DNA from 2 places in the Methylobacterium sp. Leaf113 genome. Region 2 is predicted to be linked to the other one. Evidence: riboswitches for the same ligand, from Rfam matches in the RefSeq annotation. Region 2 holds a riboswitch; the other holds the start of a gene.
What was found. A riboswitch is a leader RNA that binds a small molecule or an ion and turns the genes downstream of it on or off. The one in region 2 is predicted to bind thiamine pyrophosphate.
Positions count from the first base shown of each region.

Region 1: it holds a riboswitch for thiamine pyrophosphate, as region 2 does, so the genes downstream of both, thiO (glycine oxidase ThiO) here and thiC (phosphomethylpyrimidine synthase ThiC) in region 2, are expected to answer to the same signal.

Region 1 covers NZ_LMNJ01000052.1:113,316-116,715, reverse strand. Annotated here, with positions in the region: gene ASF60_RS21310 (thiazole synthase) at 1-151, opposite strand, end outside; gene thiS (sulfur carrier protein ThiS) at 155-367, opposite strand; gene thiO (glycine oxidase ThiO) at 364-1,554, opposite strand; TPP riboswitch at 1,650-1,778, opposite strand; gene ASF60_RS21295 (adenylate/guanylate cyclase domain-containing protein) at 1,931-3,178, opposite strand.
Region 2 covers NZ_LMNJ01000006.1:110,914-114,313, forward strand. Annotated here, with positions in the region: gene ASF60_RS06565 (hypothetical protein) at 1-189, shown strand, start outside; gene ASF60_RS06570 (hypothetical protein) at 312-566, shown strand; gene ASF60_RS06575 (BA14K family protein) at 667-1,410, opposite strand; TPP riboswitch at 1,561-1,669, shown strand; gene thiC (phosphomethylpyrimidine synthase ThiC) at 1,749-3,400, shown strand, end outside.

The sequences.
Region 1 (3,400 bases), on a different contig from region 2:
TCGAGGCCGTGACCACTTCGGCGCCGGAGGCCGCCACCGCCTCGAAGAGGATGCTCTGGGTCGGGTAGCCGGCCGTGCCGATAAACAGGCGCGAGCCCAGGCTCACGCCGCCGATCACCAGCGCATCGGTGTCGTTCGCGGGTTCAGTCATTCCTCAGCCTCCCTGCATGGCACGGACGATCTCGACGCGGTCGCCCTCGGCGAGCCGGGTCGCGGCCCAATCGCGCCGCCGGACCACCGCGCCGTTGAGCGCGATGGCGATGCCCTGCGGGCTGTCGAGGCCGGTTTCCTCGGCCTCCTCCCGGAACAGGGCGTCGAGATCGGCGGCGGCGCTGTCGCGGGCCTGTCCGTTGACGGTGAGTCTCACGCGAAGGCCCTCGCGGGTTCAGGCTTCGCGAAGCGGGCGAGCCCGAAGTCGCGTGCGTAAGCCGGAAGCGTCCCGTCGGCGACCAGGGCCGCCACCGCGTCGGCGGTGGCCGGAGCCAACAGGTAGCCGTTGCGATGATGGCCGGTGGCGACGACGAGGCCGGGCGCCAGCGCGTCGATGATCGGGGCGTCGTCGTCGGAAGTCGGGCGGAATCCGCTCCACACCGCCTCGACCGCCATCTCCTCGATACCCGGCAGCACGCGGCGGGCGCCCTCCAACAGGGCAAAGAGGCCACCGGCGGTGACACCGGCGACAAAGCCGCAATCCTCCACCGTCGCTCCGACGATGAGGTGACCGTCGCTCTTCGGCGCCATGTGGACCTGCTCGGTCCAGACCATATGGGCGAGGGTTCCGGTGCGGGCGGTGGTCCGCAGGGCCAGGGATTGGCCGCGCAGGGGTCGGACCGGCAGGGCGAGCGAATCAGGCAGCAGACCGGTCTCGCCGCTCCAGGCGCCGGTCGCGAGCACGATGGTGTCCGCGAGGGTGAGTCCGTGGGCATGGCGCACGCCCGTGACCCGGCTGGCGCTCCAGTCGAGCGCCGCGACCGGGCAGCCCTCCACGAGGGTGACGCCGGCCCCAAGGCAGGCCTGCACCAGGGCCGCCATCACCCGAGCCGGATCGACCTGATGATCGTGCGGACAGAACAGACCGGCGGTGACGGCCGGCCGCAAGCGCGGCTCGCGGGCGCGGACGTCCGGGCCGGTGAGCCAGCGCGCATCGAGGCCCGAGCGTTTCTGGAGATCGTGGCGGAAGCGCAGGCGCTCGACCTCGTCGCGGCCGAGGGCGAGCACCAGGGTACCCTCCTGCCGGTAATCGATATCGAGACCGGACGCGGCCTGAAGATCGTCGCGAAATCCCGGCCAGCGCGACAGGCTTTCGAGGGCGAGCGGCAGCAGCGGATCGGAGCCGGGCTCGTGCTCCGCGGCAGGGGCGAGCATACCGGTGGCGGCCAGGCTCGCTCCGGCGCCGACGGTGTCACGCTCCAGGACGGTGACGGACCGACCGCCCTGCGCCAAGCGCCAGGCGGCCGAGAGGCCGATCAGGCCCCCGCCGACCACGACGACGTCGCTGCGCGCCGGAGGGACGGCGACCGGCGGCGCAGCGCCATGTGTCCGTCGCAGATTGATGCAGGCCTTCGGGGTCACGTCCAACGCAATCTCCGCAACGGGCGTCGAGATTGGTGGGGCTGCAGCTTCAGGCGGTGAAGCGTGCCGGGCTTGATGAGAAACCCGCGGTCCAATCCCTACGCCGGTATGAACCGGGTCAGGTTCGAAGGATTTCCGCGCCGCCATCCGCGAACGGACGGCCATCGGTTTCTCAGCCCCTTGCCGGGGATCTCCCTGGAACGCTCCTGATGTGGGCCGTCCGCCCGCCGGGGTCAATCCCCGTTATGCCCGAAGGCAGGACTCGGGAAGGGCCACGACTGGCCACAGCCACGACTCGCCAACAGCAAGGCTTGGCCAACAGCAGGGCTTGGCCGAGAGGACGGCTCGCGGGGTGGCCTCAGGCCACCGGAGGGCGCGTCGGACGATAGACGCCCATCGGCTCGGCGAACCCGTCGAGGGCATGTTCGCCGAGGGGTTCCGGCATGTCCCAGAGGAAATCGACGAACGGCTTCGTCATCAGGATCGGCTCACCGAGCGTCCGATTCAGGCGGGCGACGCGGCTCGCAAGGTTCACGTCGCGACCGATGACGGTGAAGTCGAGGCGGGCGCCCGAGCCGACATTGCCGTAGGCGGCCTCACCGTGATGGAGGGCGATGCCGGCCGCGACCGGGTTGGCGAAGTGACCGAGCGAATTGGCCTCGGCGAGCGCCGCCATGGCGCTCTGCGAGGCGGTGAGTGCGCCCTTGGCCGCGCCCCCAAGATCGTCCCCCGGCTCGCGAAAAATCGCCAGCAGGCCGTCGCCAAGATATTTCAGGACCTCTCCGCCCTCGCGCTCGATGGCGGGCACAAGACAGTCGAAGAAGATGTTCAGCAGGTCGACCGCTTCCTCCGGCGTCATGTCGGCCGAAATTCGGGTGTAGTCGCGCATATCGGCGAACAGGATCGCCGAGCGGATGCGCTGGACATGGCCGCGACGGATCGAGCCGCCGAGGATGGCTTTGTGCGGCTCGTCGCCGACATAGATCCGCAGCACGTGGTCGAGCTGCTTGTTGACGCTGCGCATCTCCATCACGGCGGCGAGCGTCGGCATGACGAAGCGCATGATCGCCACATCCTCGTCGCGGAACCCGTCCGGGGACCGGGTGGCGAAGGAGATGCCGTTGCGGGTGCCGTTGGTGAAGAACAGCGGCGCCACGATGTAGTGCCGGTAGCCCTCGGCCTTCAGGTCCGGGATCACCGCGTAGGCGTCGTCCGGCGTCTCGGCGAGGTCGAGGATCAGCCATTCGCCGGTCTCGTGCACCCGGTGGAACGGGCTCTCGCGATAGGCCTTGTCGGACGCTTCCCCGTGCGGGAACAGCCGGACGGTGGAACCGGTCTCGCGGGTCCAGAAGCGGCCGACGCCGGAATATTCGGAATGCAGCGCGTCGATGGCGGTGGTGGCGCGGTCGACCGGCACGTCGAGGCGGATCAGGCGCTCGGCGAGACCCGACAGCAGGTCCTCCGCCTTCGGCATCCGAGCCCCCTCGCTCAGCAGCCAGTCTCGCAGGGCCACGCATTGCTGGAGGGCGCCGAAGGGAACGTCGGCCGCCTCCGAGCCGTCGGCTTCGGCGGTGGGAGAAGGCTGGGGCGGGCCTCGATCGAGCATATGGCCAAGGTGGGTTGAGAGGCGGCATCCGGCAACGGCCGCCGACGCCTTTTGTGAGTATCGCGCGGACCCGGCACCTTCAACCGTACAGCTGACGGGCGGGACCAGCGCAGATGTGATGGGCAAGGCCGAAGGTCCGCCCATGAAAAAGGCCGGCGCCCCGAAGCGCCGGCCCTCCCATGATTGATCGTCAGCACACGGTCTAGCGGGTGGTTTGAGGCG
Region 2 (3,400 bases):
CGCCCGTCCGGCATATGGACCTGGGCGGATCTGATGGCCCGGCATTCGAGCCTCGTGCTGCTCGGCATCTTCCTGGTCTCCGGCGCCTTCACCCGCCCGCTTTTTCGCGCGAGCCTGCGGCTGACCGCCGGCCTCGGCATCGATCTTGCCGACGTCATCACCGGCTACAGGCTCGTACGCCTCTGGTGATCGCGGGCGGCGATCGGTCGGGGCGTGCGTCCGTGGCGCGTGAGGATCGCGCGGCTTTCGTGCTAGGTGCGCTCCGCACCCGGACCCGGCTCGCTCCGCCGCGGAGCCGGTGGAGACCCAAGATGGCCCTCAAGACGACGTTCCTGGTCCAGACCTTCGTGATCAAGCGCAAGCGGCTCTCGCCGGGCGACCGGGAGGTGGTCGTGACGGAGAGCGGCGCCCTGAAGAAGGCCGAGGCGATGGCCGGCCGCTTCCCCGGCACGGCGGCGATCAAGGTCGTGGCCGACGACGAGACGGGCGAACTGGAAAGCGCCACCATCCTGGGCAGCTTCGGCGAGATCCCGGACGATTTCGCCGAGAGCCTGCAGGGCGGCTGAGGGCAGACCAGAGTCGGATCCCGGGTTCCTCGACGCACGAAGGCCCCGCCTTTCGGCAGGGCCCTCGCGGGTATCGGGGGATTCGTGCTTGGCTCGGATCTTACGGGCAGGCGTGGCGCTGGCCGTCATTGCCCAGATAGGTCCCGCTCCGGCGATCGTAGGAGCGGAAGCGCTGGACGCAGTAGGCGACATCGTTGCCGGCAGGCGCGACTTCCGTGGTTTCCGCGTAGCCGGCCGGGGCGTAGGCGCCGCCGTAGGGCGCATAGCCACCGCCGTAATAGGCCGGCGCGTAGCCCCCCGCGTAGTAATCGTCGCCGTAATAGCCGCCATAGGCGCTGCCGAGGCCGTAGCCGATGCCTGCGCCGGCAAGACCCAGGCCGAGCCCGAGGCCGATTCCGCCGTAGCCGCGACGATACCCGTGGCCGTAGCCGCGGCCGGCGAAGTGGCCCCGATCGAAGCCGCCCCGGTGTCCCGCGAAGCCGCCCCGGTGTCCGGCGAAGCCCGCGCGATTGAAGCCGCCCCGGAAGCCGTTATTGGCGGCGAAACCCGCTCCGGCGCCGAGACCAGCCCCCGCACCGATCACACCACCCCGGTTGAAGCCGCCGCGGTTGAAGCCACCCTGGGCCAAGCCGCCGCGGAAGCCGCCGCCACCGAAGTTGCCACCGCGGAAGCCGCCGCCCGCGAATCCGCCGCGACCGCCGAATCCGCCGCCACCGATTCCGCCGCCGTGGAAGCCGCCGCCGCCACCCCGGAACCCGCCGCCGCCCGGACGCGCGTCGGCGGTCACGGGAATCATCGAGAGGGCACCGACCAGGGCGGCCGAGGCCAGAAGAATGCGCTTCATGGGAGAAATCCTATGGTGGCATGCCGATCGTAGAGACCGGACGTCTGATCAGTAAACGCGGGACTGAGCGACGAAGTTCGTCTTGGACGACATTCCGCGTCGGTTTGTCAGGGCAACGATTGACAAACGCGACGCCGACCTTGAATCTGGAACCATTCCGAGGGGGGCCCCGAGTGCGGGGGCTGAGATTGGGCGCGTCGCCCTGACCCTTGAACCTGATCCGGTTCGTACCGGCGGAGGGACGGGAATTATCAGAAGCGGCGCGTGGGTTCAGGCGTCGTCCCATCCAAACCGCCGTTCGCGAGTCCGGATCGTCTCCCACGCCAGGAGCGACCCCGATGAATGCACCCGTTCTCCCGAAAGATCTGCCGCAGGGCCAGGCGCCCGCGGTGACCACCGGCCCGATCATGGGCTCGCGCAAGGTCTATGCGGCGGTGGCCGGGCATGACGACATCCGGGTGCCGTTCCGCGAGATCACCCTGAGCGATCCGAAGGAAGCGCCGGTGCGGGTCTACGACCCGTCGGGCCCCTACACGGAGACCGATGCGGGGATCGACCTCAGCGCCGGCCTGCCACTGGTGCGCGAGCCCTGGATCGCTCGGCGTGGCTACGCCACCGTGACCCCGCGCGCGGTCAAGCCCGAGGACAACGGCTTCGTGCCCGAGGACAAGCTCGTGGCCCCGTGTCCGGCCACCCGCGAGATCCGCAAGGCCGCACCGGGCCAGATGGTGACGCAGTACGAGTTCGCCCGCGCCGGGATCATCACCGAGGAGATGATCTACGTCGCGCACCGCGAGAACCTGGCGCGCGAGACGATGCTGGAGGGCGCCCAGGCGGCGCTCAGCGACGGCAACAGCTTCGGCGCCGCCCTGCCGGCCTTCATCACGCCCGAATTCGTGCGCGACGAGGTGGCTCGCGGCCGCGCCATCATCCCGGCCAACATCAACCACCCCGAGGTTGAGCCGATGGCGATCGGCCGCAACTTCCTGGTCAAGATCAACGCCAACATCGGCAATTCGGCCGTGACCTCGTCTGCGGCCGAGGAGGTCGAGAAGCTGGTCTGGGCGACCCGCTGGGGCGCCGACACGGTGATGGACCTCTCCACCGGGCGCAACATCCACAACATCCGTTCGTGGATCGTGCGCAACTCGCCGGTTCCGATCGGCACGGTGCCGATCTACCAGGCTCTGGAGAAGGTCGGCGGCGATCCGCTGAAGCTCGACTGGGAAGTCTTCAAGGACACCCTCATCGAGCAGGCCGAGCAGGGCATCGACTACTTCACCATCCATGCGGGCGTCCGCCTCGCGCACGTGCCCCTCACCGCGCGCCGGGTCACCGGCATTGTCAGCCGCGGCGGCTCGATCATGGCGCGTTGGTGCCTTGCCAGGCACCGCGAATCGTTCCTCTACGAGCGCTTCGACGAGATCTGCGACATCATGCGGGCCTACGACGTCTCGTTCTCGCTGGGCGACGGCCTGCGCCCCGGCTCCATCGCGGATGCCAACGACGCGGCGCAGTTCGCCGAACTCGAGACTCTGGGCGAACTCACCAAGATCGCCTGGGACAAGGGCTGCCAGACCATGATCGAGGGCCCCGGCCACGTGCCGATGCACAAGATCAAGGTGAACATGGAAAAGCAGCTGGTGGAGTGCGGCGAGGCGCCGTTCTACACCCTCGGCCCGCTGACCACCGACATCGCCCCCGGCTACGACCACATCACGTCGGGCATCGGCGCCGCCATGATCGGCTGGTTCGGCTGCGCCATGCTCTGCTACGTCACCCCGAAGGAGCATCTCGGCCTGCCCAACCGCGACGACGTCAAGGAAGGCGTGATCACCTACAAGATCGCGGCCCATGCGGCAGACCTCGCCAAGGGCCACCCGGCGGCGCAGCTGCGCGACGACGCTCTCTCGCGCGCCCGGTTCGACTTCCGCTGGGAGGACCAGTTCAACCTCTCCCTCGATCCCGACACCGCCCGCGCCTATCACGA